Regions from separate parts of the Lysinibacillus phoenicis genome, predicted to be linked through region 1. Evidence: riboswitches for the same ligand, from Rfam matches in the RefSeq annotation. Region 1 holds a riboswitch; each other region holds the start of a gene.
What was found. A riboswitch is a leader RNA that binds a small molecule or an ion and turns the genes downstream of it on or off. The one in region 1 is predicted to bind thiamine pyrophosphate.
Positions count from the first base shown of each region.

Region 2: another riboswitch for thiamine pyrophosphate. It lies ahead of thiT (energy-coupled thiamine transporter ThiT); the one in region 1 lies ahead of thiM (hydroxyethylthiazole kinase).
Region 3: another riboswitch for thiamine pyrophosphate. It lies ahead of thiW (energy coupling factor transporter S component ThiW); the one in region 1 lies ahead of thiM (hydroxyethylthiazole kinase).
Region 4: another riboswitch for thiamine pyrophosphate. It lies ahead of thiC (phosphomethylpyrimidine synthase ThiC); the one in region 1 lies ahead of thiM (hydroxyethylthiazole kinase).

Region 1 covers NZ_JBDFMP010000002.1:4,027,127-4,034,764, forward strand. The annotation lists gene ABC382_RS21630 (cysteine desulfurase family protein) at 1-353, shown strand, start outside; gene thiI (tRNA uracil 4-sulfurtransferase ThiI) at 353-1,564, shown strand; gene ABC382_RS21640 (alpha/beta-type small acid-soluble spore protein) at 1,710-1,928, shown strand; gene thiE (thiamine phosphate synthase) at 2,000-2,641, opposite strand; gene thiD (bifunctional hydroxymethylpyrimidine kinase/phosphomethylpyrimidine kinase) at 2,631-3,455, opposite strand; gene thiM (hydroxyethylthiazole kinase) at 3,443-4,210, opposite strand; TPP riboswitch at 4,292-4,390, opposite strand; gene mbcS (acyl-CoA synthetase MbcS) at 4,581-6,161, shown strand; gene sppA (signal peptide peptidase SppA) at 6,349-7,362, shown strand; gene ABC382_RS21670 (RDD family protein) at 7,375-7,638, shown strand, end outside.
Region 2 covers NZ_JBDFMP010000002.1:3,454,120-3,461,757, forward strand. The annotation lists gene ABC382_RS18670 (exonuclease SbcCD subunit D) at 34-1,191, shown strand; gene ABC382_RS18675 (SMC family ATPase) at 1,188-4,268, shown strand; gene ABC382_RS18680 (hypothetical protein) at 4,309-4,431, opposite strand; gene ABC382_RS18685 (magnetosome magnetite crystal formation protein family) at 4,487-4,810, opposite strand; TPP riboswitch at 4,938-5,045, shown strand; gene thiT (energy-coupled thiamine transporter ThiT) at 5,165-5,725, shown strand; gene map (type I methionyl aminopeptidase) at 6,007-6,762, shown strand; gene ABC382_RS18700 (hypothetical protein) at 6,791-7,504, opposite strand.
Region 3 covers NZ_JBDFMP010000002.1:1,986,591-1,994,228, reverse strand. The annotation lists gene ABC382_RS11590 (VWA domain-containing protein) at 1-2,454, shown strand, start outside; gene thiW (energy coupling factor transporter S component ThiW) at 3,265-3,765, opposite strand; TPP riboswitch at 3,858-3,965, opposite strand; gene ABC382_RS11580 (MFS transporter) at 4,031-5,227, opposite strand; gene ABC382_RS11575 (ABC transporter substrate-binding protein) at 5,569-6,642, opposite strand; gene ABC382_RS11570 (ABC transporter permease) at 6,639-7,436, opposite strand; gene ABC382_RS11565 (ABC transporter permease) at 7,433-7,638, opposite strand, start outside.
Region 4 covers NZ_JBDFMP010000002.1:2,568,552-2,576,189, forward strand. The annotation lists gene ABC382_RS14255 (helix-turn-helix domain-containing protein) at 1-113, shown strand, start outside; gene ABC382_RS14260 (catalase) at 398-1,903, shown strand; gene thiC (phosphomethylpyrimidine synthase ThiC) at 2,022-3,800, opposite strand; TPP riboswitch at 3,941-4,055, opposite strand; gene ABC382_RS14270 (AEC family transporter) at 4,134-5,063, opposite strand; gene ABC382_RS14275 (methyl-accepting chemotaxis protein) at 5,169-7,271, opposite strand; gene ABC382_RS14280 (S-layer protein) at 7,525-7,638, shown strand, end outside.

The DNA of each region.
Region 1 (7,638 bases):
GACAATGGCAGAATGAAATTCGTGCTCAGCTAGAAGGATACGGCGAAGCGGTGCATATTTTATCGACTCCACAGGGAGCTGCACATATTTTATCTTTTAGTGTTCGTGATTTAAAAGGGGAAGTCATTATTAATGCCATGCAAAAACGTGGCATCATTGTGTCAACCTCAAGTGCTTGTTCATCTAAGCAAACGAAAACAAGTCATGTGGTAGAAGCTCTACACCTGGATGAGCATTATAAAAAGGGTGTCATTCGTATTAGTTTTGGAGCACATAACACAGTTGAAGATATAGAACAATTGAAACAAGTATTAGCAGAAGTAATAATGGAACTTAAAGGAGAAATAATGTAATGATTTGGAAAGAAATACTAATTAGATATGGCGAGCTTTCAACAAAAGGTCGTAATAAAATGGATTTTATCCGTAGATTGCGTGAGAACATTCGTCATGCTTTTGCGGATTTAGGACACCTTCATATTCGTACAGAACGTGACCGTATGTTTATTGCTATTGAAAGTGAAGAACAAATGCAGACGCTAATTACTGGATTACCTAAAATTTTTGGTATTCAATCATTCAGCCCTGTTGCTGCATGTGAAAAAGATATGGAAAGTATGAAGCAGCTTGCTATTACAATAATGGAGACATTTAAAGATGAGCAACATACTTTTAAGGTAGAAGTGAAACGAACTGATAAATCATTTCCTTTAGAATCGCATGCTATCCAACGTGAAATTGGTGGCTATGTTTTACCACAATTTCAAAATTTATCTGTCAAAGTAAAGCAGCCTGATATTGAGCTGCGCGTAGAAGTACGTCATGATGCAACGTATATGATGGCGCAGGTCATTCAAGGTGCGGGTGGGATGCCTGTAGGATCGAATGGAAAATCGTTATTAATGCTATCTGGTGGAATTGATAGTCCTGTCGCAGGTTATTTAATGATGAAGCGTGGAGTACGTTTAGAAGCAATTCACTTCTTTAGTCCACCATATACAAGTCAAAACTCATTAGAGAAAGTAAAGGTACTTGCAAACGAACTAACGAAATTTGGTGCTAGTATTCGATTACATGTCATTCCTTTTACTGAAATTCAAGTACTTATTAAAGAAAAAGTACCTTCTAATGTTTCGATGACAACAACACGTCGTATGATGTTAAAGGTGGCTGATCAAGTACGTGAAGAGATAGGAGCTCTTGCAATTGTGACAGGGGAAAGTCTGGGACAAGTAGCAAGTCAAACGCTAGAAAGCTTGACGGCTATCAATGCTGTAACGAATACGCCTATTTTACGACCATTGATTTCAACAGATAAATTAGAAATTATCGATATTGCAGAAAAAATTGGCACATATGAAACATCTATTCAGCCATTTGAAGACTGCTGTACAATATTTACACCTGCCAGCCCAAAAACAAAGCCAAAGCTTGAAAAGGTAGAGCATTATGAAAGCTTCTCTGATTTTGATGAACTCATCGAGCGAGCAGTAAAAAATCGAGAGGTCTACATTTTCCCTAAAAAAGAAGAACAGCAACAAGATAAGTTTGCAGATCTATTATAAGGTATCTACAGCCGTTTCAAAGTCAATTTTGAGACGGCTTTTTTATGTTATTTTATCTATGCCATTAGAGGTACAATTTACCTCTAAAATTTTTGTATTAAAAATCTAATATCGCACATTCTATATTCACAAGGAGGTGAGAGACATGGCTTCAAACAACAACCGCAGTTCAAACCAGCTTGCAGTGCCTGGTGCACAACAAGCACTTGATCAAATGAAATACGAAATTGCACAAGAATTTGGTGTTCAATTAGGAGCTGAAGCTTCAGCTCGTGCCAACGGTTCCGTTGGTGGTGAAATCACTAAACGTCTTGTACAAATGGCAGAATCTCAATTAAAAGGTATGCCAAACAACAACCAATAAATGCTGACTAAGCATTTATAAACTTAAAACCAGTGACCGTAAAAAGGCACTGGTTTTAGTTTGTTTAAAAATCAACCATTTATGCGTGTCACAGACCTTAACGTATTTACTGTATGCTTAATATCTATACTTTCACAGATAGCTGAAATAACAGCAATACCATCTGCCCCAGCTTGAAATACGGCGTATGCATTGGTAGGGTTAATTCCACCAATCGCTACAATTGGTAATTCAGGATAGAAATTGTGAGCTTGCTGCAAAAAATTTGTACCACATGGTGATTGTGCATCCCGTTTTGAAGTTGTTGCAAAAATCGGACCAATACCTACATAATCTGCTTGATGGATAATGGCTGTTTCTAGTTCGTCCTGGGAATGCACAGAAACACCAAGAATCATATTACCAATTTTTTTACGTGCTATGCTAACATGTAAATCATCTTGTCCGATATGAACACCGTCCGCACCAAGTCGTAATGCAAGTTCGACATCATCATTGACAATAAAAGGAACGTTATATTGTTGACATAGTTTTTGACATTGACGTGCAAATTGTTCATAGGCAAATCCAGTTAATGCATGGGAACCTTTTTCTCGAAATTGAAACATGGTAATTCCAGCTTGCAACGCTCTCTCTAGTACATGAAGGGGATTCTGATGACTAACATTGCTTGTGCCCATAATAAAATAAAGTTGTAAATCCTCACGTTTCATAAATCAACACCTCACAGGAATCCTTATGCAGTTGATAAGCAAAATGATTTGTTGGTCCATAACCATGACCAATAGATAAATCATGTAAAATTGCTAATTGAATAAATTTTTTAGCTTCGATAATTGCCTTATCCATCGCAAAACCTTGACCAAGAAAAGCAGTGATTGCTGCTGAAAATGTGCAACCTGTGCCATGGGTATTGGACGTTTGAATACGTGGAGTTTGCATAGAAAAAGATTTACCGTTTTGAAAAAATACATAATCAATAGCAAAATTTGGATCTGCTAAATGGCCACCTTTAAGAATGACGCAATGTACACCTAATTGAAAAAAACCTTGAGCTACTTCACGTATATCTGAAACATCATGTATTTTTCTCCCTGTCAGAGCCTCTGCTTCAGGGATATTGGGGGTAACGATTGTAGCAAGTGGTAGTAGAGAAGAGCGCATTGCTTCAATAGCTTCTTGCAGTAATAAGCTTTCTCCACCCTTTGCAATCATTACTGGATCAACAATTAGTGGGATGTTTTGATTATGAATCATATGTGCGATAGCTTTAATAATATCAGAGGAATAAAGCATCCCTGTTTTAATTGCAGCAATTGAAAAATCTTCGATTAAAGCTTGAAATTGTTTTTCAACAAAGGAGTGATCAATAGGGAAAACTCCTGACACACCCATTGTATTTTGTGCTGTCAAAGCTGTAATTACTGAAGTACCAAACACCCCTAATTCCTGAAATGTTTTTAAATCAGCCTGTATGCCTGCACCGCCACCACTATCTGAGCCTGCAATCGTCGTTACAATATGCATGAAGCTTCACCATCCTTCGATAGGCGATAAAGAGCATTTAGTAAAGCTATTTGGAAATCACCAATATCTGATGTAAACGCTGACGCCAGTACCGCAGCTTTTTTATAGTAAGTTAATGTGTCCGCTAATTGTCGGTATGGATTATGGCCTGCAATATAGGCGGCACCGCAAATAGCACTAAGTAAACAGCCTGTCCCTGTTACCTCGGTCATTTGCATATTCCCGCCATTTATCCATTGGCTATCCACACCATCTGTTATAAAATCTCGTTCTCCTGTTATGATAACAATGCATTGATAATGTTGGGCTAATAAGATCGCCTCTTCTTCTAAAGCAATGGAGCCATTCCCACTATCGACACCTTTTTGTTGCCAGTCAACATTGGCTATTGCTGCTAGTTCCCCAACATTACAACGAATGACCGAAAAATGTACTTCCTCAAGCAAGTATCGTACCGTTTCTTTTCGATAAGTAGTGGCACCAGCACCGACAGGATCTAAAATGACTGGAATTCCAAGTTTATTGGCCATTTTGCCTGCTAACAACATAGATTCTTTAGTTCGATCATTGAGTGTACCGATGTTAATTAACAAGGCTTGAGCGAGTGCTACCATTTCCTCTACCTCACGGCTATCATCAGCCATAACCGGGGAAGCGCCTATTGCTAATAAACCATTTGCTTGGAAATTTGCTACCACATAATTTGTAATACAATGAATCAGTGGTTGCTGTTGACGGATTGTTTGAAATATCATCGTAGTCCTCCTTTATGGATGGACGTAAGCATGCAAAAAAGGCTCTTTTTGTGTAAAAATGCACGAAAAAGAGCCTTTCATCAATAGATGTTTATTGCTCCCTACGTCAGTATTAACTAACAGGTTCAAAGGGTCAGGTTTTACCTTCTCAACTCTTGACGAGTCCCCCTGCAATCTTGCTTTTAGTTGACCAAAATGTACCATACTTTTCAATTGTATTCAATAGCAAGTTTACCTATCGACAAAATGTGACCGATGCCATATAGCAGAGTATGATAGTTGTCATGACTTTTCCAAAATTAAGCGCAAACCATTGAAAATGCTGAAAAAAGAGTTTTATAATGTGTCATAGCAAAAGGGGGCATTTGCCATGAAGAGACAAGATTTAGTTGCACCAGAATGGTATAACATAACAGATGAAATTGAAAAATATGCTCAAGATACAACAAAAAATGCATTAATTATTTACGAGGAAAATAAGGATGTACAATTTATTACATATGCATATTTACTTGAAAGGGCAAATCAAGCTGCACACGTATTCACGATGCAAGGTTTATCAAAAGGTGATGTGATTTTAGTGATGGTACCTCGTTCAGTGGAAGCATATATTGTATATATTGCAGCATTGAAAGCTGGATTAACCATTATTCCGAGCTCAGAAATGCTAAGAACTAAAGACATTGAATATCGCATCAAGCATGCAAATGCTAAAGGAATTGTTGCTTACGAGCCTTATATTGATCAATTTGATCAGGTGAACAATTTACAAGGAATGCAACAATTTGTTATAGGGAAGGCCCATGAACCTTGGCAACCACTTTTAGAAAAAATGCGCATTCAACCTACAACTTACATAAGTTCTTCTCCAACAAAAAGTACAGATACTGCATTCTTAGCTTATACAAGTGGTACAACAGGAAACCCAAAAGCAGCTGTACATACTCATAGCTGGGGCTATGCACATTTACGAACAACAGCACCACACTGGTTAGGTGTGCAAGAAGATGATATTGTTTGGGCGACAGCAGCACCAGGTTGGCAAAAATGGATTTGGAGTCCGTTTCTAGCAACATTAGGGAGTGGTGCTACTGCATTTGTATATAAGGGGAAATTTGATGCATCTACCTATCTAAGGTTACTCGAAAAATTTAAAATAAATGTTTTATGTTGCACACCTACAGAATATCGTTTTATGGCAGCACTAGAACATTTACATGAATTCGATTTAACGGCACTTCGTCAAGCTGTATCAGCAGGAGAGCCTTTGAATAGCGAGGTCATTAACGTATTTTCGAAGACTTTCGATTTGCAAGTCCGAGATGGCTACGGTCAGACGGAAAACACATTACTTGTTGGCACAATGGTTGGAATGGAAGCTAGAATTGGTTCTATGGGAAAACCAACTCCTGGCAATAAGGTTGAAATTATAGACGATTTCGGTAACCCTGTTGCTGTTGGAGAAGTTGGCGATATTGCTGTTCATCGCACCACTCCCGCACTGTTTAAAAAATATTTAAATGACCCGGAACGAACAAATTTACAATTCCGTGGAGAGTGGTATATTACAGGTGATCGTGCTTATAAAGATCAAGATGGTTACTTTTGGTTTGAGGGTCGTGGAGATGATGTCATTATATCCTCTGGCTACACAATTGGGCCATTTGAGGTAGAAGATGCTTTGATGAAGCACCCAGCTGTAAAAGAAGCGGCTGTTATTGCGAGCCCAGATAAAGTTCGGGGAAATATTGTTAAAGCTTTTGTTGTACTTCGAAATGCTGAAAATGGTGATGAAGCACTTATTCGAACTCTTCAAGATCATGTGAAACTATTGACAGCACCTTATAAATATCCGCGTGCTATTGAATTTGTGGAAGAGCTACCGAAAACATCCTCGGGGAAAATTCGACGTGTTGAATTAAGACAGCAAGAAGCAAAACAACTACACTAATTATCATTTCCTAGGAAATAATGTCGAAAATCAAAGTTCAAGAATGGCAATGGACTTTGATTTTTTTTGTTTTTTTAGGTAAGGTATTATGAGGAAATAAATAGTATAAATCTTTTTGCATATAATTGCAAAAAAATGAAACAAAAAAGCTAGTCATTCGTATTACGTGTTAAGGAGGCGGAAAGACATGAATGTTAAAAGGTGGGTTGCTTTAGTAGTCGCAGGTGTTCTTTTATTATTTTCATTGGGGATTAACACCATTTTTGCTCTATTTAAAGCAGATTTCCTAGGTAATTTTGATAGTTTAATGGCAGGAAATAATTTAGATGTATATGAAAATGTAATTGAAGGAGATAATTTTGATAAGCGGATTGCTTATTTAAAGGTAGATGGAACAATTCAAGATATCGGCTCAAGTACATTATGGCAACCAGTTGCCTATGATCATCAATTTTTCCTAGAGCAATTGGATAATATTTTGTATGATGATTCAGTACAAGGCATTGTTTTAAGTGTCAATTCACCAGGTGGTGGCGTCAAAGAATCAGCAGATATTTATAAAAAGCTCTTAAAGATTAAAGAAGAACGTCAAATTCCGATTTATGTATCTATGGATTCTATGGCAGCATCAGGTGGATATTATATTTCAGCACCTGCAGATAAAATATTTGCGCATCGTGATACAATTACAGGATCGATTGGTGTTATTATGCAATCTATTAACTACCAAGCATTAGCTGAAAAAGTTGGTGTGAAATTTGAAACGTTTAAATCAGGTGAACATAAGGATATGCTAAGTCCAATGCGTGAAGTGACAGCAGAGGAACGTGCCATGATGCAAGATATGATTAATGAAACATATGAAGAATTTGTGGACATAGTAGAGCAAGGTCGTAATATGTCTGAAGCAGATGTGAAGAAAGTGGCAGATGGTCGTATTCTTGGTGGTACAAAAGCGCTTGAGGCAGGCTTAATTGATGAAATTGGGGATGAAGAAGCAGCTATCGCAGCGTTACGAGCAGATTATGGCCTTGAAGATGCTGCATTATTTGAGTATGCATATGATATGGGAGGCTGGCAATCATATGTTGGTATGAAAATTGGCTCCATATTTGGTCCATCTGCGGAAGAAAAGATGCTAATGAAAATTATGACGGACTACAGTGCGCCTAAAATGATGTATTTATATGGGGAATACTAAGGGGGAAGTACAATGACAAACAATGAAATTGTTATGCAGGGCTCACCCTCTATGGAAAATGGCTTTCTTATCAACACCCCAGAAAAATCGGCAAAGCCTACAAACTATGCGTTAAAAACCGCTGGCTTTTGGATTCGATTTTGGGCATTTTTATTAGATGGTTTCATAATATCTGCTGTAGGTGGAATACTTGTCAATCCTATCTTTTATCTAATGGATTGGTCCTTATCAGACACCGTTTGGTATGCGCCGATTTCTATTATCACGGCAATTCTC
Region 2 (7,638 bases), 570 kb from region 1:
GCTAAAATATAAAGAAGATTAGGAGGGACTAGAATGAAGATATTTCATACAGCAGATTGGCATTTAGGGAAGCTTGTTCAAGGTGTTTATATGACAGAAGATCAACAATATATTCTGCAACAATTTATACAAGCGATAGATGATGAAAAACCAGATGTAATTGTCATCGCAGGTGATCTATATGACCGTTCAATGCCCCCTATTGAGGCAGTCAATTTACTAAATGATGTATTAGCGAAAATAGTATTAGAGAAGCAGATTCCTGTTTTAGCAGTGGCGGGAAATCATGATAGTGCGGGTCGTTTAAATTTTGGGAGTCGATTGATGAGTGATAGTGGTTTATATATCAAGGGGCAATTTACGAAAGATCATGTCCCTATTATTTTGAATGATCAATATGGAGAGGTACATTTTCATCTTGTACCGTATGCTGAGCCCGCCTCAATTCGTCATATTTTTGAAGATGAAACGATTCGTTCTCATCAAGACGCTATGCAGAGAATTATAGATCATATTACTCAGGATATGGATGCGAGTAAGCGTCATATTTTTGTGGGACATGCTTTCGTCACAAAGTATGGTGAGGAAGAAGCCAATACCAGTGATTCAGAGCGTCCGCTTTCTATCGGGGGCTCAGATTGTGTGAATGCAGCTTTATTTAAACCTTTCCACTATACCGCTCTTGGACACTTACATAAGGCACATTTTGTCTTAAATGAAACGATCCGCTATGCAGGCTCTCCGTTAAAATATTCATTATCAGAGCACTTACATGAAAAAGGCTTTTTAATCATTGAATTAGATGAACACGGTAAAAGCATAGTAACCAAAAGAAAGCTCGTACCAAGAAGAAATTTACGAGTAGTAGAAGGTCAATTGGAGGATCTGTTAAAGCTACCACCGAGTGATGATTATGTCTTTGTCAGATTGACGGATACGACAACCGTCTCTTCACCGATGGAACGCATTCGTAGTGTTTTTCCCCATGCGATGCATGTAGAACGTAAGATACTACGACAAGAGTCACCACGTGAGTTACAAGTTGTAGAAACAGAAAAGCTAGAGGATATAGACTTGTTCCGTTCTTTCTTTACGAATATTATCGGCATCCAGCCAGATGAAGATACGGAACGCCTTTTTACCGAGATGTTACAGGAATTATTAGATGAGGAGCGAGAGACAGTAAAATGAAGCCATTAAAGTTAACGATTACTGCATTTGGTCCGTATAAAGATACTGAGGTGATTGATTTCCAAGAGCTTGGAGAACATCGTTTGTTTGCCATTTCCGGAAAAACAGGCGCTGGGAAAACAACCATTTTCGACGCTATTTGTTATGCGCTTTACGGATCAGGTAGTGGTGAGGATCGCCAGGATACGGCTTTACTGAGAAGCGGCTTTGCTCATGATGATGTCTATACAGCTGTAGAGCTCCTATTTGAAATGCATGGCAGAGTTTATCAAATAGTAAGACAGCCAGGTCATATTAAAGAAAAAAATAAAACGATCACAGGTAAGAAAATAGAATTAGCTGAAGTAAGAGAGGGAAAGCTCGATTATAGCATCGTAGAGAAACAACAAACGCTTGAAGTCGATAAAAAATTGTTGGAAATCATAGGTCTCACAAAAGATCAATTTAGCCAAATTGTAATGTTACCTCAAGGTGAATTTCGCAAGTTATTGACCTCTGACTCTACAAATAAGGAAGTTATTTTACGAAAAATCTTTAAAACAGATCGTTTTGGCGTCATGACAAAAAAACTGGATGCCAAACGGAAAGAGGCGGAGAAGGATTTTGAACGTGCCAAGCAATTAAAGGAACATCTATTAGGTCAAATTGTTGGTGCCTTACCGCAACGTTCATCCTCTTTATTCACCTTGATTGCTGACAATACGGAAAATTTACATCAACTGACACAGGCACTTGAGGAGGAGTTTAGCTACTATAAGAAATGTATAGAGGAAGAACAGCAGCAATATGATGAAGCTTATAGTCTTCATCAAAAGGAGCAGGAATATTATCGACTAGCAAAAACAATAAATGAGCAGTTCGAAGAGCAAGCTAGTCGGCAGCAGAGACTGCAACTATTGTTAAAAGAACAGGATAGATACCGAGCAAAGGAGCAGGAGATTGTTTTAGCAGAACAAGCGGAGCGACTTGTGCCACTTGAACAACAATGTATTGATTTACGTGCTGAACTGAACTTAAAAGAACAAACATTTCAACAGGCTCAATTTAAACTTCAACAAACAAAAGAGCAGCTACAACGGGCACAAGAAAAGTATCAGATTGAAGAGGCGAAAGAGCCTGAACGTCAACAGATGTTGCAGCAGGAATTGCAATTACAGACTTTATTGCCTAAATTTGAAGCCTATGAAAACAATGTGCAGCAGCTGCAAATAGCAGAACAATATGTCGAAACAGCAAAACAGGCAGTAGCTGATAATCTTATGTTATTGGAGAAAGAACAAGGGCAGTTACAGCAATTTTCTCAAACGATGGAACAATATGAAAAACAGGTTGAGCCATATGAAAGCTACTTAGAGCAGTTACCGAAACTTCGTGAGCAGGTAGCATTAATAAAACAAGTAGACAAATACAAAGGGGCTGTAGAGTTAGCTAAGCAGGACGTAGCCACTTCTGACATTCACTATCAGGAGAGTAAAAAGGCTCTACAATTATTAGAGCAGCGTTGGTTGACAAGTCAGGCTAGTATTTTGGCTGAACAGTTGAAGGACGGGGAACCTTGCCCTGTATGTGGCAGTTTGACACACCAGAAAACACATAATGAGCAGCAGGAAATGATAGAGCTCTCTGAAGTCGAAGTGTTAAGGGCTAAGGCTTCTTTAGATGAGCGTAAGTACCTAGAAAAAGAAGCGCTCTTGTCATCTGCGCAACAGCTTTATCAAGAAACCTGTCAGCAACTAGAAGAGCAGCACATTACACAGCAAGACCATGCACAGCTCATCTCTACATTAAACAACATAGAGCAAGAGATTGCGACATTAAAAATTGTTCATCATCAATTAGCAGATATGCGATTAAAACTTAAGCAGCAACGTGAGAGAATAGAGCAGCTACGAACTAAACAGATGAACTTAGAGCAATATTTAGCTGAGCAGTTGAAAGAAATGACAAGACTGCAAGCAGTTCTTGAAGAACAGCTTAAACATATGCCAAACCATTTACCAACCTTGCAGCAATTACAGCAACAGCTTACAGATATCAGTAAACAAAAAATGGATTTGCAAAAAAGATGGCAAGAGAGTCAAGACGAATTGCATAGAGCGAAGGAAGCAACAAGTAATGCAAAATTGACGATGGAAATAGCCAAACAAACTTTTGAAGAATTACAACTCAAAATGAATGAAAAACGTCAGCAATTCTCAGCAAGCATGCAGGAGATAGGCTTTGACAGCTACGAGGAATATACAGCTGCCAAACGGAGTTTATTGCAAATAGAGACCCTTCGAAAAGCTTGTAGTGACTATGCTTTACAGGTACACACATTGCAAATCCAAATTACTGAAGGGGCTATGTATCTTCAAGGAAAAGAGCAACAAGATTTAGTGTCCATGGAAGCCAAAGTAGAACAACTTCGTATATCTTATGAGGAAGCATTTAAACGTTTACAACAGTTGAGAGGTTTTGCTCAAGCTTGCCAAGGTTTTATTGAAAGAGTAGAAGAAATAGCGAGGGAGCTTCATTTACTTGAGCAAGAAGCGGGAAGAGTAAAGGAGCTCTATGGATTATTAAACGGCCAAAATTCGAAAAAGCTATCTTTTGAGCGCTATATTCAAATTAATTACTTAGACCAAATTACTGAAGCTGCCAATATTCGCCTTTATCATTTATCAAATGGTCAATTTGAGCTCAGACGTTCAGATAGATTGGAAAAGCATGCGAAACAAAGCGGACTAGGTCTTGATGTCTACGATGCCTATACCGATCAACTACGAGATGTCAAAACATTATCGGGAGGCGAAAAATTTAATGCCTCATTAAGCCTTGCCTTAGGAATGGCAGATGTAATTCAAAGCTTCCAAGGTAATATTCATATTGAAACGATGTTTATTGATGAGGGCTTTGGTTCGCTTGATGAGGAATCATTAAATAAAGCAATCGATACATTAATTGATTTACAGGATTCTGGTCGCATGATTGGCGTAATCTCTCATGTGCCTGAATTAAAATCTGCAATGCCAGCGGTTTTACATGTAGAAAAGACATTAAATGGCCATAGTCAGACATACTTTGAAGTGAAATAAGTGAAAGGCGTATTTCCGAAATAGGGAATACGCCTTTGTTTTATTTTTTTCGAGAAGTGGCTGTAGGAGTTGTTCCTTTTTTTGCAGCCATTACTTTTTTGACGATAGGAATAACAATAGGTGCCAATTTTACAGCAGTTTTCACAACGTTTGATACTTTCATTAAAAAACAGCTCCTTTTACAATTATTACTACCTGTTTCGCTTAAAATTGAAACATTAACGTATTACTCGAACAGCCTGAATAATATTCCATATGACAATACCAAGTGAGACAATGGCATAAACGGCAAATGAAACTAACCAAACAACCATCACAGTATTATTACTTGACGTTGGATCTAATCTTAATGTAGAAAAAACAAAGACAATAAAAAATAGGATGCCAAAAACAAAAGGAATTAAATGAGAGACAAGTGCACGAATTGAATGTCTTTTTACATCACTATCTTTCGTTACAAAGTAAACAATTAATGGGACGATAAAAGGGGCGAAGAAAATACTAAGATAACTAAAGGCAGATAAAATTTTTTGGTTCTCCATAGTTGTACCTCCTTTTTTAATATTTACGCATGAAAAACGGCAAAGTTTCAAAAAAATAATGTATGGAAGAGGTTGTAATCATCCAATCCTTTGCGTACAATGGGATTGTTCAAATAAATTCAGATGTAACGACCACAAGGGGAGCTGATGATGTCAGCTGAGACTGGGCACGTAATGCCTTGACTCTTTGAACCTGTAAGTTAACACTTGCGTAGGGATGTGGATAGAAACCGACACTTGTACGATGTCAGGCTCTGTCCTGGCATCGTTTTTTCATTCTTTAGGAATAAAAAAGATGTCTGCATTTCTATTCCTGCTCTTGTATCCTACATCGGAACAAAGGAGAGAATATGTATGGACAAAAAAAGACTATTAATGCTTGTGGAGATTGCGATATTTGCAGCGATTGGCCTTGTGCTCGATCAAGTATCCTTTAAAGTATGGGCACAAGGTGGCTCTGTTAGTCTTGTCATGGTGCCTATTATGTTGATTGCATTTCGTTGGGGCTTAGTTGCTGGGCTAACAACGGGAGTACTTGTGGGTGTTATGCAAACCATGTTTGGTGCTTATATTGTGCACTGGCTTCAAGGATTATTGGATTATGGTGTTGCCTTTACAGTTGTAGGATTAGCAGCTGTTGTACGTGGACCTGTGTTGGATGCTGCAAAAAATATGAACAAAACGAAAATGGCACTTTACATTATCATAGGTACTGTTTTTGCAGGCTTTTTACGATACACAGCACATACAATTGCTGGAGCTGTATTTTTTGCAGAGTATGCGGGTGATCAAAATGCATGGATCTATTCTATCATTTATAATGGTACATATATGTTGCCAGCAACCATTTTAACGGCAATTGTAGGGGTGCTTTTATTCACAGCCGCTCCACAATTAATGCAAAGAAAAGCATAATAAAAGTTTCCTCAAATGATTTATTGTAAAAGGGTATAAAAGCTTTTCGTTCTATACTACTTGATGATATTCGCTTTCGCACAGAATCATTAGCAAAATTATCAACTTTTTTCAACAACAAGCAAGTCCCTTCACTCATGTGAAGGGACTTTTGGTCATGAATAGCTCTTTTAGCACTTTGCATTGTAGGAAAGCATACAATATTTAAAGCGTTTATCGTTATACGCATAAAAAGTTATGTTATATTAAAGAATAGATATTAGATGAAAGGGACGTTATAAATGATTGTAAAAACGCAAGAAGAGATTGAAGCTTTTAAAAAAATTGGACGCATTTGTGCCGAAATTCGTGAAGCCATGAAAGCAGCAACAAAACCAGGTGTTACAACACTTGAGCTAGATGAAATTGCTGGCCGCATGTTTGCAGAGGCTGGTGCTATTTCTGGACCTAAGGGGGAATATGATTTCCCAGGATATACATGTATTAGTGTCAATGAAGAAGTGGCACATGGTATTCCAGGAAAACGTGTTATTCAAGAAGGGGATATTGTGAATATCGATGTTTCTGGGTCTTTAAATGGATACTTTGCAGATACTGGCATTTCATTTGTTGTTGGTGAGGGTTATGAGGACAAAGAAAAACTATGCCGAGTTGCTAAAAGTGCTTTTGATCGAGCAATGACAAAGGTTAAAGCTGGGTCTAAATTAAATCAAATAGGTAAAGCGGTTGAACGAGAGGCGAATGCTAATGGTTTAACTGTTATTATGAATTTAACAGGACATGGCTTAGGTCAATCTTTACATGATGAGCCTAATCATATTTTAAATTATTATGATGCATGGGATTCTACGATTATGAAAGAAGGAATGGTGCTTGCTGTTGAGCCATTTATCTCAGCAAAAGCAGAGCATATTGTAGAAGCTGGTGATGGTTGGACATTTGTTACACCTGATAAATCGCTTGTAGCTCAAATTGAACATTCAGTTATTGTCACTAAAGATAAACCAATTATTTTAACTTCCTTAGATGAAGAATAGGATATAATTTAAAATCCTGCTAACCAATTTATTTTTGGTGGGCAGGATTTTTTTTAATAAATAAAATACCAACAAAGAGAACACCACATAAAAATAAGGCGGCAGTTGTTACAAGAAGCTCATCAAAACCATTATGTAAAGCGATTCCTAAATAAGCCCAAATAAAAACACTCGGATACATGGTATCAAAGTGATGAAAGCGGATATGTAGTGCAATAGCTCCACCAAGTGTCAGTAAAATTACTGCCCAAAGAGGAGTGCTAAGACCAAAGCCGTTCCAACCATAAGCCGTTAACGTAAAGCTACTATTCGTAATCAAGATAAATGTCATCCATGCAAAATAAATGGAGAAAGGAATACGACCTGACAACGCTTTGTCGTGAAGAGAGTACGTATTATACAACATAAATAAGTACAAGACCAAAAGCAAGGTGATGCCAAGAGAAACAATAAATAACTCATGATGCCATACATATATCGTTAAGGCTTGCAAAATATTTATGCAACTAAAGAGAGCAGACTGTTTCATAGATGTCTTTTTAATGTTCACCAATAACCAATAGCCAATTAATAAATAAATGACAATCCATATTGCATGACTAATATCAACTGGTGCAAATACTACAGAAAACCGATTAGAAATTTCTAGAGAAGATTGACCGTTTATTTTCATGAAAAAGGATAAAAAGGTTAGGATGAATGAGACAAGATAAGAGATTGTCATCAAGATAAACCGAGGCATGATTTCCTCTCCCTTCGTGTTTAGATTGTATAGGGAAAAGACAAATAAGTATAGTACTGTCACTTTTTTTATTATAACGGAAATTTCCAACAATGTATCGTGTTGTTTTGCTAATAATCACTACAATTTACCAT
Region 3 (7,638 bases), 2.0 Mb from region 1:
TGCTTAGTTTTTGCGTTAGCTGGTCCCTATCTATTATTGCCCATAAAAGAAGAACAAATTGTGTATTTAATAGACCGTTCTGCTTCTATGAATGGTACAGAAGATGAGATGGTTCAGTTTATACAGGAAAGCCTACAATCGAAAAAGGATCAACAGCTTGCAGGGGTGTATTCTTTTTCTTCCACTTTACAAACAGAAGCCATATTATCAAAAACGCTAAAGGAAGTACCGAAGCTTACTGAAATAAAAGCAACCGATCAAACGAATATTGAACAAAGTCTCCAACTGGCAACTGGTATTGTTAATCCAAAAAAAGCAACTCGTTTTGTGCTATTAACTGATGCTAATGAGACAAAAGGAGATGTCTTAGAATTCGCTACAAGGTTAAAAGACTCTAACATTAGTGTAGATGTTGTACCTTTTAGTCAGCCTGTTGTGCATGATGTTTCGCTAAAAAGCTTTGTATCCCCTCAAGTTGCTTATGTAGGGGAGCAGCAACAATTAGTGACAGAGATTTATGCAACAGCAGCAGGTAAAGGTGAGCTGCTATTATATGAAAATGATGAGCTTATTCATCGTGAGTCTATTGAGCTTAATGAAGGTACGAATATGTTTACCTATAAGCACGCAGCGACTGCTGAAGGACTAGTAAAATATGAGGCTGTTGTACAAGTAGGACAGGATGCTATTTTTGAAAACAATAAGTTAACAAGTGTCACAATGGTGCAAAGTGAACCACATTTACTCATTGTCAATGGTTACGAAACAGCCTCACCTATCGCAGCAGCACTTGGTAGTCAATCCATAGCCTTTGATGTTATTGAGCCTAAAAGTTTACCAAATGAACTGTCCAGCTATTTGCAATATAATGCAATCATTTTTGACAATGTTCCTGGCCATTTAGTAGGTGAGGCAAAAATGAGTGTTATTGAGCAAGCTGTCAAAAACTTTGGTGTAGGTTTCACCATGGTTGGAGGGGAAAACAGTTTTGGTTTAGGGGGCTATTTCAAAACGCCAATTGAAACTTTATTACCTGTAGAAATGGAAATAAAGGGAAAAGAGCAACTACCTTCATTAGGATTAGTCATTGTACTCGATCGTTCTGGCAGTATGTCTGGGTCCAAGCTCGAGCTTGCTAAGGAAGCTGCTGCACGTTCAGTAGAAATGTTGCGCGATGAAGATACATTAGGATTTATCGCCTTTGATGATCGGCCATGGGAGATTATAGAGACAGCGCCTCTGAGTAGTAAAGAAGAAGCAGTAGATACGATTTTATCCGTTACACCAGGTGGTGGAACAGAGATTTATAGTTCACTTGCAAAAGCCTATGAAAATCTTGCAGATCTAAAGCTGCAACGTAAGCATATTATTCTCTTAACAGATGGGCAATCACAGTCAGGGAATTATGAAGATTTAATTGCTGATGGGAAAGAGAACGGTATCACATTATCGACTGTTGCGATTGGTCAAGATGCCGACGCAAACTTACTAGAAGCGCTAAGTGACATGGGCAGTGGTCGTTTCTACGATGTTATTGATGAGCAAACCATTCCTTCTATTTTATCTCGTGAAACAGCTATGATTTCCCGTACCTATATTGAGGATAACCCATTTTATCCAGCAATCTATAATGCGGCAGGTTGGAATACACTGTTTGCTAATGGTGTCCCTCAAATGAATGCATATATTGGGACAACAGCTAAACAAGGAGCTACCGTCATTGCAGAAAGTGAGAAGGAAGATCCTGTGTTAGCACAGTGGCAATACGGTCTAGGTAAAACATTCGCCTTTACATCCGATTCTACCGGAAAATGGACAGGAGATTGGGCAAGATGGCAGGATTGGGAGACATTTTGGCAAACACTTATTTCACAAATGCTTCCTAGTTATAATGATGTTGCCTACGATGTGAGATTGGAAACAGATGGTTCCTTTATGATTACGGATCCTACAAATGAAGCAGCATTTTTAGATATTGTAGCAGTTAATGAAGCAGGTGAAGAGCTAGAAACACAACTTGAAACCATTTCGACCTCTCAAGTTCGAGCTACTGTACAGGCTGAACCAGGATTAATTTTCTTCCGTATAGCTGATGAAAAGCAGGCCATATATCAAGCAGGACTAAGCGTTCCTTATAGTGCTGAATATGAACTACTTCCTGTAAATGAACATTTAGTAGAAGAATTAACCAAACAAACTGGTGGATCTGTCTTAAAGGAACCACAAGAAGTTTTCCGTGACTTTGCAAAAAAAGGAGCGGACCGTCAAAACATTGCCTCATGGCTTCTCCTAGCAGGCATGCTACTATTCTTTATTGATATTACAATAAGGCGTTTTGGCTGGAGCTTCCTCACAAAACCGAAGAAAAAAGAACAGCTCGTTGAGGAAAAACCTGTACAGGCAGAAGACACCAATGTTGCCCAATTATTAAAGGGTATGAAAAAAAGATCGTAATATAGTAGAAGCAGTACAAAACGAAACAGTTTTGTACTGCTTTTTTATATTCTTTGAGGTGAATGAAAAAGTAGTCCTCGATTGAGCGGTGAGGGCGAGTGCACTGCAAAGAAGTGTAACTGCTTATAGAGTTGAGGAAAACGCACCAAGAAGGGGGATCCTCGCTCCAAAAGTAAGGGAAAGCGCTCCAAGGAGTGTTGTATCCGCTCGAAAAGTAAGGGAAGCGCTCCAAGGAGACAGGTAACCGCTCCAAAAGTAAAGGAAAGCGCTCCAAGGAGTGGTGTATCCGCTCCAAAAGTAAGGGAAAGCGCTCCAAGAAGTGGTGTATCCGCTCATAAAGTGAAGGGAAGCGCTCCAAGGAGTGGTGTATCCGCTCGAAAAGTAAGGGAAAGCGCTCCAAGGAGACAGGTCTCCGCTCGAAAGTAAGGAGAAGCGCTCCAAGGAGTGGTGTATCCGCTCATAAAGTAAGGAAAGCGCTCCAAGGAGACAGGTAACCGCTCCAAAAGTAAGGAAAGCGCTCCAAGGAGACAGGTAACCGCTCCAAAAGTAAGAGAAAGCGCTCCAAGGAGACAGGTAACCGCTCATAAAGTGAAGGAAAGCGCTCCAAAGAGACAGGTAACCGCTCGAAAAGTAAGGAGAAGCGCTCCAAGGGGTGGTGTATTCGCTCATAAAGTGAGGGAAAGCGCTCCAAAGAGACAGGTATCCGCTCCAAAAGCAAATGTCCCCGCTCTAAAAGAACAAACAAAGTTATCATCAGATATAATGGAATTTCTCCATCTAATACTATATAAAAACACAGAACCCGTTCACTCAATAAAGTGAAGAATTAAAGCTCTTTACTAGGACGGTCTTCCGCAAACTGTTAGCAATCACTACGCCTAAAAGAGCACCTATAGTACTGGATGTTAAAAAGGCTGGCATGAAGAATAAGGCAGCTACGGAGGTCCCCATTAGTAACTTTGCATAAGGTACAGCGATCAGTGAAGCAAGAATTCCTGTTCCAATGATTTCGCCAATGCCAGCTAACCACATTTTACTGCTGTATTTATAAGCGAGGGCAGCACATAATGCGCCAATAACACTGCCAGGGATCGCTAATAATGATCCTGTCCCTGTAAGGATTCGAATGATGGCAGTAACAAAGGCAATTAGGACTGTAGGAACTGGTCCTAATAGAATTGCACCTACCACGTTAATTGCATGCTGGATGGGAAAGGCACGTGCAATTCCTGTCGGGATGGAGACAAAGGTAGAGCCTGCTACGGCAATAGCTACTAATAAAGCCATGACCGTTAATTTACGAATTGACATCAAGTTCACTCCTTTTGATAAAGTTTCACTAGGGAAATAAAAAGGCCGCTACCTAAAAACAATAGGAAGCGGCCTCGCGTATACAATGATAATAGCAAGTAGCGCCACTTCCCTCCGCTAGTATGAACTAGATCAGGTTCAAAGGGTCCGTATCTAAACATATACGTCTCAGCCTTTTAAAGACTCCCCTAGTGGTTAATTTTATTTAATTAGTTTACCAACATTAATGTAACATACTGCTAAAAATAGTCAATGATTTTTCAGACTACTTTGTATCTGGATGCATTAAATGAGGTGCTTTTTTCAATGTCCAGACAAGAGCAAGGAAGAAACATGCTAATAATATGATGGAGCCAAAAATATACGGGCTGTTCATATTCCAGTCGAATAATAGACCTGCTAATGCTGGTCCAATCATATTACCAAGACTCATATAAGCATTATTCAAGCCTGCAGCAAATCCCTGTTCTTTCTCTGCAAGCTTTGAGATTAGCGTATTAACAGCTGGTCGAATTAGTGTTGTTGCTGTAGAGAAAATAGTTGCTACAACTAATATAAGGGCAAAGCCAGAAACGAATAATATTAAGAAAATAGCAACGGATGCAATAAATAAATTGACTAATACGACTTTCATTTCACCAAAACGATTAAATAGTGGTGTAATAATAAACATTTGTACAACGACCCCAAAAGCACCACCGACAACTAAAATAATCGCGATATCTACGGGTGTGTAATTAAACTTTTCTGTCACGAATAAGGACAAAGTCGTTTGGAAATTAGCAATGCCGAACGAGAACACGAGCATAATTATGAGCATAACAAAATAAGGCATATGTATGGAACGAGCCATTTGCTTCGCCAGATTGTCTTGCTTTTGTTTCTGCTGAGCAGTGTTTGGTTTGGTAGAAGGTAATAAAAAGTAAGATAAAATAGATGCTACAATGGCAGCAGCTCCAGCTGTGAAAAATGGGAAGTGTAAGCTTACCTTTGCCAAAAAGCCACCAATACCAGGTCCTATCATAAAACCAAGAGACATAGCAGCACCTAACATACCCATTCCTTTCCCACGTTCTTCATAGGTTGTGACGTCGGCTACAAAAGCCATAATAGGAGGTGCAACAAATGCAGAACCAAGACCACCTAAAAAGCGTGCTAGAAAGAGCATCCATACGTCTGTAGCAAGGCCAAAGCCGATTTGTGCAAGACCTGTCACGATAAGACCGAAAATAATTAAATTTTTTCGACCATACTGATCCGAAAGATTCCCAGCAATTGGAGAAAATACGAATTGAGCTAAGGCGAACGTTGCAATAAGCATACCTAGAACTTGTCCTGCTGCACCGAATATTTTTAAGTACTCAGGCATGACAGGAATAATAATCCCAATACTCCCCATTGCGATAAACATGTTAAACATTAAAATATACAAAGCCGCCTTATTGGACTTCTGCTGGGTCATCGAATAAACCCCCTTTTTTTGTAATCAAATATAGTACAGTCTATCATAAAGAATTATCGCTTGGCTATTAGTTAAGATTATTGAAGTGGTTCGATATTTAGAATGGTTTTCCACAAAAGTTATCTTCTTAGGTTATTTAAGATGACATGTGATGCTATATTTCTAAGTTTTAAATAATAAATTATTCATTTGACAATTGCATGATAGAAGGGGTATGTGAAAATGTGGTCATATACTAAAGTTTCTGTGACAGAAAGAACTGAATTGTTTTTTAACTATAATGAATATGCATGCAGATAAAAACTAGCGAATTGGTGTGTGAACCAATTCGCTAGTTTAAATTATCGTATACTCATTTTAAATTCTAAAAACAATTCATTATATTTTCCTAAATAGTCTGGCCCTAAGTTTTTATAGACCTCTAATGTTTCTCGTTGTTCCTCTGAAGGGTAATAGCGTTCATCAGAAACAACTTCTTCGTCCATTAAGTCCATCGCTGCAATATTAGGCGTAGAATAGCCCACATAATCGGCATTTTGAGCACCAGATTCAGCACTTAGCATAAAATTGATAAAGGCATGGGCACCATCGATATTTTTCGATGTTTTGGGAATAACCATATTATCGAACCATAAATTCGAACCTTCGTCAGGTACAGCAAAATCTAGTTCCTCATTTTCATACATCATATCGGCTGCTTGCCCAGACCAAGTGAGGGCTACAGATGCCTCATTATTGATCATTAATGGTGTAATTTCATCACCAATAATGGCTTTTACATTGGGTGCTAGTGTGATTAACTTATCAGTCGCTTCACGTAGTTCGTGATTATCTAATGAGTTCAGTGAATAGCCTAGACTGTTTAAGCCCATTCCAATGACTTCACGAGCACCGTCTACTAAAAAGACTTTACGCTTTAATGAAGGATCCCATAAATCTTCCCAAGAAGAGAAATCTAAATTACCAACAAGACTCGGATTATAAACAATGCCTACTGTTCCCCAAAAATAAGGAACGGAATATTTATTGTCATCATCGAATGGTAAATCTAAGAAGTAAGGATCGATATTTTTTAAGTTAGGGATTTTCGTTTTATCTAAAGGAATCAATAAATTTTCTTCCTTCATTTTTTCAATCATATATTCAGAAGGGACAGCAATATCGTAAGCTGTTCCGCCCTGTTGAATTTTTGTCATCATGGCCTCATTGGAGTCGAACGTTTCATAGATGACATGAATACCTGTTTCTTTTTCAAATTGCTTTAATAGGTCAGGGTCGATATATTCTCCCCAGTTAAAGATCGTTAAAGTGTTTTTTCCACTTTTACCGCCACCTGCACTTAAGGCGTCCGCCGCATAGAATAAAAGGGCTGAAACAACAAGAATGGCGATGGTTGCTTGAATTAAAGACTTCATCGTTGCCCCTCCATTCTTTTACTTGTACGACTTGTAATGAAATAATACCCTACGACGATTAAAACAGTAACAAAGAATACTAAACCAGAAATAGCATTAACCGTTAGAGAAATTCCTGCACGCGCCATTGAGTAGATTTCAACCGATAATGTACTGAAGCCATTACCAGTAACGAAAAATGTCACGGCAAAATCATCTAATGAATAAGTAAGAGCTAGGAAGAAGCCTGCAAAAATACCTGGTTGAATATAAGGTAAAATAACACGCATCATGACATCCTTTTTTGTTGCCCCTAAATCTAATGCTGCATCAATTAATGATTTATTCATTTCAAGTAGTTTAGGTAGAACCATTAATACAACAATCGGTACACTAAATGCGACATGTGCTAATAAAACAGAAGCAAAACCTAATTTAATGCCAACCATTGTAAATAAAATTAAGAAGCTTGCCCCGATAATAACGTCTGGGCTGACAATTAAGACATTGTTTAACGATAGTAAAGTATTGCGCATTTTTGAGTCTTTGACTGTGACAATACCAATGGCCCCGAGCGTCCCAATAATAGTAGAAATTAAAGCAGAAAGTAATGCAACAATTACAGTATTAATTAAAATAACGAGTAGACGTGAATCCTCAAAAACGGCCTGATAATGCTCTAATGTAAAGGATTCGAAATTATTCATGGAACCGCCACTATTGAATGAGTAAAAGATTAAATAGAAGATTGGTGCATACAGAACGATAAAAACAATCGTTAAATAGACTTTGGCTGATGTAGATAGTTTGTTCATCGTACGCGACCTCCTTTATCTTTTTGTCCCGTAATTAGCATAATGATTACCATGAATAAAATTAAAAACACAGCAATAGTTGAACCCATGCCCCAATTTTGTGTCACAAGGAATTGCTGTTCAATCGCTGTACCAAGTGTAATAACACGGTTCCCAGCAATTAATCGCGTAATCATGAACAGTGATAGAGCAGGAATAAAGA
Region 4 (7,638 bases), 1.5 Mb from region 1:
ATTTTGCAATTAGTGAGATTGCTCATTTAAATGGATTTGATGATCCAAATTATTTCATTAAAATCTTTAAACAACAAACTGGTATTACGCCAAACCGATATAGAAAAAAATAAAAGTTTGTTTAAAATAGTTTTCAATTAGCTCACTTTATTTTCAATAAAGATATTTTTAACGCAGTCATTTCTCTTTATTACTTTACAAATTGAGATTAGCTAAGCAAAATTCAAGTGAAAAACTATGTATATTACTTCTGTATAGCGCATATATTTATAGTTTATACTTAAATATATAAATTCTTTAACGATAATTATTATAATGTACTAGCAATTCTATTTTATATTTGTTATAGTTATAGATGAAGAGTTTGACTCACATTTTTTTCAGGAGGTAAACTAATATGACAAACGCAAATGATCGTAGCCGTCGTTTTACAACAGCAGGTGGCGCTCCAGTAGTAAGTAACCATGACTCTATGTCAGCAGGTCCACGTGGCCCTCTTTTACTTCAAGATGTATGGTTAGTAGAAAAATTAGCAAATTTCAACCGTGAAGTAATTCCTGAGCGTCGTATGCACGCAAAAGGTTCAGGTGCATTTGGTACTTTTACTGTAACGCATGATATTACTCAATATACAAAAGCTAAAATCTTCTCAGAGATTGGCAAAAAAACAGAAATGTTCGCACGTTTCTCTACAGTTGCAGGTGAACGTGGTGCGGCAGATGCTGAGCGCGATATCCGTGGCTTTGCTCTTAAATTCTATACAGAAGAAGGTAACTGGGATTTAGTAGGTAATAATACACCTGTATTCTTCTTCCGCGACCCATTACACTTCACAGATTTAAACCACGTGGTAAAACGTGACCCACGTACAAATATGAAAAACGCTAATTCTAACTGGGATTTCTGGACTTCATTACCAGAAGCACTTCACCAAGTGACAATCGTAATGTCTGACCGTGGTATTCCAGCTGGTTACCGCAATATGCATGGTTTTGGTTCTCATACGTATAGCTTTATCAATGCTGATAATGAACGTGTTTGGGTTAAATTCCACTTCCGTACAGAGCAAGGCATTAAAAACTTAACTGGCGCTGAAGCTAATGACATCATTGGTCAAGACCGCGAATCTTCACAACGTGATTTATATGAAGCAATCGAAAAAGGCGATTTCCCTAAATGGAAAATGTACATTCAGGTAATGACTGAAGAGCAAGCTCGCGAGCTACCATACAACCCATTTGATTTAACAAAGGTATGGTATAAAAAAGACTTCCCATTAATTCCAGTGGGTGAGTTTGAGTTAAACAAAAACCCGGACAACTATTTTGCAGAAGTTGAACAAGCTGCATTTGCACCGTCTAATATTGTTCCTGGTATTAGCTTCTCACCAGATAAAATGTTACAAGGTCGTATCTTTGCATATGCAGATGCACAGCGTTATCGTCTCGGTGTTAACCACTATATGCTTCCTGTTAACGCACCGAAATGTCCATTCCGCACTTTCCACCGTGATGGTGCAATGCGTTTTGATGGCAACCTTGGTTCAACACTAGGTTATGAACCAAATAGCTATGGTGAATGGGAGCATAACTTAGACTATAAAGAGCCTGAATTACGTATCGATGGTCATGCAGGTATTCACGACTTCCGTGAAGACGACAACAATTACTTTGAACAACCAGGTAAACTATTCCGACTTATGACGGCAGAAGAGCAACAACGTCTATTTGAAAATACGGCAAATGATATGGCTTCTGTTGAAGAATTCATCAAGCGCCGTCACATCCTTCACTGCTATTTAGCAGATCCAGCATATGGTGAAGGTGTAGCAAAAGCAATGGGTCTTTCATTAGAAGGTATGGATCTTACAAACCCATATGTAAAACAACCAACAAACGTTTAATATTCCACTTATTATTGATATCCAAATCCAATTTTTACTCCATGTGAATTTTTCACTCACATGGAGTTTTTTAATCACAAAAGGCTTGTGTCGATACTACAACACAAGCCTTTTTACATTATTGATAAATCTGACTACCCGCTTTTTTAAATTCCTCTGCCTTTTCCTTCATACCTCGATGGATCGCTTCTGTCGTATTCAAGTCTTTTTCTTTAGCATAATTTCGAATATCTTGTGAAATTCGCATACTACAGAACTTAGGACCACACATAGAGCAAAAGTGTGCTGTTTTTGCTCCTTCTGCTGGCAAAGTCTCATCATGATACTCCACCGCTCTTTCTGGATCGAGAGATAGATTGAATTGATCACGCCAGCGGAATTCAAAACGTGCTTTTGATAGTGCATCATCTCGGCGTTGTGCACCAGGATGCCCCTTCGCTAAATCTGCCGCATGTGCCGCTATTTTATACGTAATTACTCCCACTCGAACATCCTCGCGATTAGGTAAGCCAAGGTGCTCCTTTGGTGTCACATAGCAGAGCATTGCTGTCCCAAACCAGCCAATCATCGCTGCCCCAATAGCCGATGTAATGTGGTCATAGCCTGGAGCAATATCCGTTGTAAGTGGACCTAACGTATAAAAAGGCGCCTCCTTACAAACTTCTAATTGCTTGTCCATGTTTTCTTTAATCAGATGCATCGGTACATGACCTGGCCCCTCCACCATCACTTGAACATCATGTTTCCACGCAATCTGTGTTAGTTCACCTAGTGTTTCAAGCTCTGCAAATTGGGCTTCATCATTGGCGTCTGCAATTGAACCTGGACGTAGGCCATCACCTAAAGAAAAAGCAACATCATAAGTCTTCATAATTTCACAGATTTCCTCAAAATGAGTATAAAGGAAATTCTCTTGATGATGATATAAACACCACTGTGCCATAATAGAACCACCACGAGATACAATTCCCGTTACACGATTAGCTGTAAGGGGAACATAGCGTAATAGTACACCTGCATGAATCGTGAAATAATCTACACCCTGCTCGGCTTGCTCAATAAGCGTATCACGGTAAACTTCCCACGTTAAATCCTCTGCTACGCCATTTACCTTTTCCAATGCTTGATAAATTGGCACTGTCCCCACTGGTACCGCTGCATTTCGAATAATCCATTCTCTCGTTGTATGAATATGCTTACCTGTTGAAAGATCCATAATATTATCAGCACCCCAGCGTGTTGCCCATGTCATTTTTTCAACCTCTTCTGCTATAGAAGACGATACCGCGGAATTCCCAATATTGGCATTGATTTTCACATGGAAGTTACGACCGATGATCATTGGCTCCGCCTCTGGATGATTAATATTAGAAGGCATAATAGCGCGCCCAGCTGCAATTTCAGATCGGACAAATTCTGGATCCATATTTTCACGTATCGCTACAAACTCCATTTCAGGTGTAATAATCCCCTGTCTTGCATAATGCAGCTGCGTTACATTTCTCCCTTTTTTTGCTCGTAAAGGCTTTCTTGCCAATTCAGGAAAGACATTTTCATGATTACGCGGATCATCTGCACGACGAAAACCATTATCCTCCGGTTTTATAGAGCGGCCCTCATATGCTTCTACATCTCCTCGCTCTTGAATCCATCCACTTCGTAAGGCAGGTAAACCTTTTGTAATATCTACTTGATAAGATGGATCTGTATAGGGACCACTCGTATCATATACTCGAATAGGGGCGTTTTCTTCATTTCCAAAGCTTCCTGTTGTCGGACTTAATGCAATTTCTCGCATTGGTACTAAAATATCCGGACGGGAACCTTCAACATACACCTTTTTGCTTCCTTCAAAGCTAGACATAATCGTAATGTTCTTTTCACTAATTGCTGACATGAGCTACTTCTCTCCCTTAAATGTTTTTTGTTACAAGGACCGGATCTAGCTCACCCTAACAAATAAATAAAGGCCGAATCCAAAATAATTATTTGGATCCGGCCACGAATGTAAAGGTTGAAATTGCATACACATACTATGCAATAGTTTCTTAACTTTCCCACGCTGGTATGAGCCAGATCAGGTCCAAAGGGTCAAGAAACCTCTAAGCGTTTCCCTCTCAGCCTGACTCATCAGACTCCCCTAGTTAATACTATTTAGTTTGATGCTAGTGTAGCAGATATTACTATGAGATGGAAGTTTTCCATTCATTATTTTTTAATATTCTATTGATTAAGCAAATAATACGTCCGCAAGATAAATCACTATTGTTACCGTTATACAGCTGACAATAGTTGAAAATAAAACAGTTTGGGCAGCTGTTGCCGATTCCACATCGTATTCCAATGCTAGACTAGAGCTATTGCGGGATGTCGGGAAAGCACTGGCTATAAATAGTGATTGAGCGACAACTCCATCTAACCCCAATAAAAAAATAATGGCTAAAGCTACGGCTGGTCCGACAATTAAACGTGTGAAGCAGCTGACGAAAACCGTTTTATTAAACATAGATTTGATTTCAAGCTGCGATAATTGCGCACCTAACGTGATTAGTGCCACAGCAATAAAGCCATCTGCTACATGGTCTATTGGTATTTTAATAAACTGTGGAATACCGATATTAAAATAGTTCATGGCTACACCAATAATCAACGCATGAATGATGGGCATTTTAAAAAAATCTTTAATAATCGTCATTCCTGATTTGGTAGAGGAAATTAAATTATACAAACCATATGTATAAGTTGTCATATTTTGAAAGATTACAAGGATGACCTGAATCGCTACACCAATAGGTTGTGTTACAAAAATCATTTGAGCTACCGGAATGCCATAGTTCCCAGAGTTAATGAGCACAACACTATTTTTAAAAACTGCTGCCTCTGTTTTAACTAAACCAAGCCACTTCGCAAAAAGGTGACTGAGTAGCATTTGGCTCCCAATAAAAAGCACAATAAACAATCCGACCTCTGCCAGTACAGACAGCTCTACACTCGTCTCATATAAATTTACAAAAACAGCTGCTGGCATAAAGCAATATGTAATAAGCTGAGACAACGCTTTTAAATTAAAGCGAAATCTCTTTTGTAAGATAGCACCTACTATAAGTAACACTAAAATAGGTGCAACAATTTGAAAGAAAATCATTCCGAGATACATCATTTCGATGACCCCCTTCCCTTCTTTTATAGTAGTGCCGAATTTCTACTAGGTCAATGTCTCTTCCAATAAAAAAAGACTGCCTATTTGTTTAGGCAGCCCTTCATTTTACGCTAATTTAAAACGATTCACGACTTCTTGCAGTTCATTGGAAATATCGTTCATATTTTGTATAGACTCGGCTACTTTTTGTAACTCTGCTTGTTGATCCATTGCAGATGCACTTACTTGTTCAGCTGAGGCAGCCGTTTCCTCTGAAATTGCTGATATGCTTTGGATGGCCATAATCGCTTGATTTTTATGCTCTAACATACTTGATAGCTTACTCATTAATTCACTAATAGAGGCTGCAATTGAACGTGACAAATCACTGTTATCTTTAAATGCCAGTTGTGTACTTTGTACGGATTCATTTTGAGATTGCATTAAATCCGCATTAGATGCAATGACAGCAACTGTTTGCTGTGAATTTTCAAGGATGCTTTCTACTGTATTCTTAATAATTTCTGTTTCACTTTTAGATTGCTCGGCTAACTTTCTTACTTCCTCTGCAACGACAGCAAATCCTTTACCATGTTCACCAGCACGTGCTGCCTCAATACTTGCATTTAAAGCTAATAGATTAGTTTGCTCAGTAATGCTTTGGATCGAAGCAATGATATGATTAATATTCGCAATGTGAGAGGCTAATGATTCGATTTGTTGTTGAATACGACCGTTCATCTCATTTGTCTCTATATTACGTTCACGTAAGCTTTCAACCTCGTACAATCCCTTTTCTGTTGTTTCGTTCGTTTTATGAGAGAGTTCATCCATTTCATTAGAAAGAGCTGTAATGGCATCAATCTGTTCAGATAAATCCATGATTCGATAATTCGTTTCTTCCGTATCCTCAGATTGCTTCGATGCGCCTTGTGCAATTTCATTGATGGCAACAGACACCTCTTGACTAGACGCTACAATTTCATTAAAGGCCTCATGTACTTGATTGGACGATTGGTTTAATAATGTAGTAGAGTTCAATACGGTTTGAATCGCACCATTGGTTTTATCTAGCATATTATTGTAAGCTAATGCAACTGCCCCAATTTCATCAGCCTTAATATACTTCTCATCCACCTTTTGGGTTAAATCTCCCTCTGCTGCCGTTTCGATAGATGTACGTAAAAACTTGAGTGGCTTTAGCTGTTTATAGATGAATAACACACTTGCAGCTGTCATTAAAATTACCATAATAATGGAGGCAATAATCGTAAATACGAATACGTGATTATATGTCTCTAGTATTTTTGATTCGGGTAACACGACTTGAACTGTCCATGTTTCATCAATATCCTCTAATATCATTGGAGCAAAGACATTATAAGCCCTTTCCTTTAGCTGATTAGAATCAATGTACATATTTGTTAGCTCGCCATTTTCCATTGTCTTACTTATACTTTTCCAAGTCGGATCCTCTTGCATATTGCGACCATCTAGCTCTTTACCAAAGCTATTGGCTGTCAGTATACCTTTATTCGTAATAATGGCTGCGTAACCACCTTCTGGTGCAACCGATTCTGTTAGTTCATTTAAAAAATCTATAGAAACATCTGCTGTCAGTACACCAAAAAATGAACCAGAAGCATTGACTAATGGCACCGAAATGGTTGTCATTAAAACAGTTTGTCCGTTTACATTATAATCATACGGTTCAGTCAAAACTGCGCGTCCCTCTTCTTTTGGTATCCAATACCATTCAGAAACACTTTTATCATCGACACCTTCAATAAGAGCTGTCGTAATGTCATTACCATTTTTACTTAAATAAGGGCCAAATCGATTTTTGGAATCCACTAAAGTAGCTTCATCATTCGGCTTCAGCATAATAGAATTTTGCTCAAAGACAGCTCCAACCCCAAGTAAATCATCGTTATTAGCTAAATTACTTTTCATCATGTCTAGGATGCCCTGAGCTGATAATGTATTATTTTTCTCCATGCTTTCAATAATGCGCTTTGTCGTATGTAATGTTGTATTGGCTTTCTTAAAACGCTCACTCATAATAGCTGCTGAAGATTCAGCCGTTTGCAATGTTCCATGCTCTGCGTCTTCAACACTTTGTTTTTTTATAATAATGCCCGTGGTCACTGTATAGGATAAAAATAATACTAAAAATAATCCTATAATTAAGGAAGATAGTTTTAATGCAATACCCCTCGATTTTTTCACCACTAACACCCCTTTTTTATAATAATGATAAAGGATGGAAGATAGTATCACAATAAAATATTTATCGAATAAAGTAGAAATTTTACATAATAATAGAGAGAAATACCGATATTTCGCCAATAACTCATTTTACAAAGGAAAGGACTTATGACTTATTTGAATAGAGCTTCATAGTATAACATCCTCCCCCAATTCTAAATTATAGAAAAATATGATATATTAACTAATAAATAACCTGATTGGAGTGACTTACATGAAAAATAAAGCGCTATCAACATTAATGGCCACGGCTATTACAGCGACGCTAGTAATACCAGTGTCTTCCGCAAGTGCCGCTACACCTTTAAATCAAGTAAATTCCTATGAA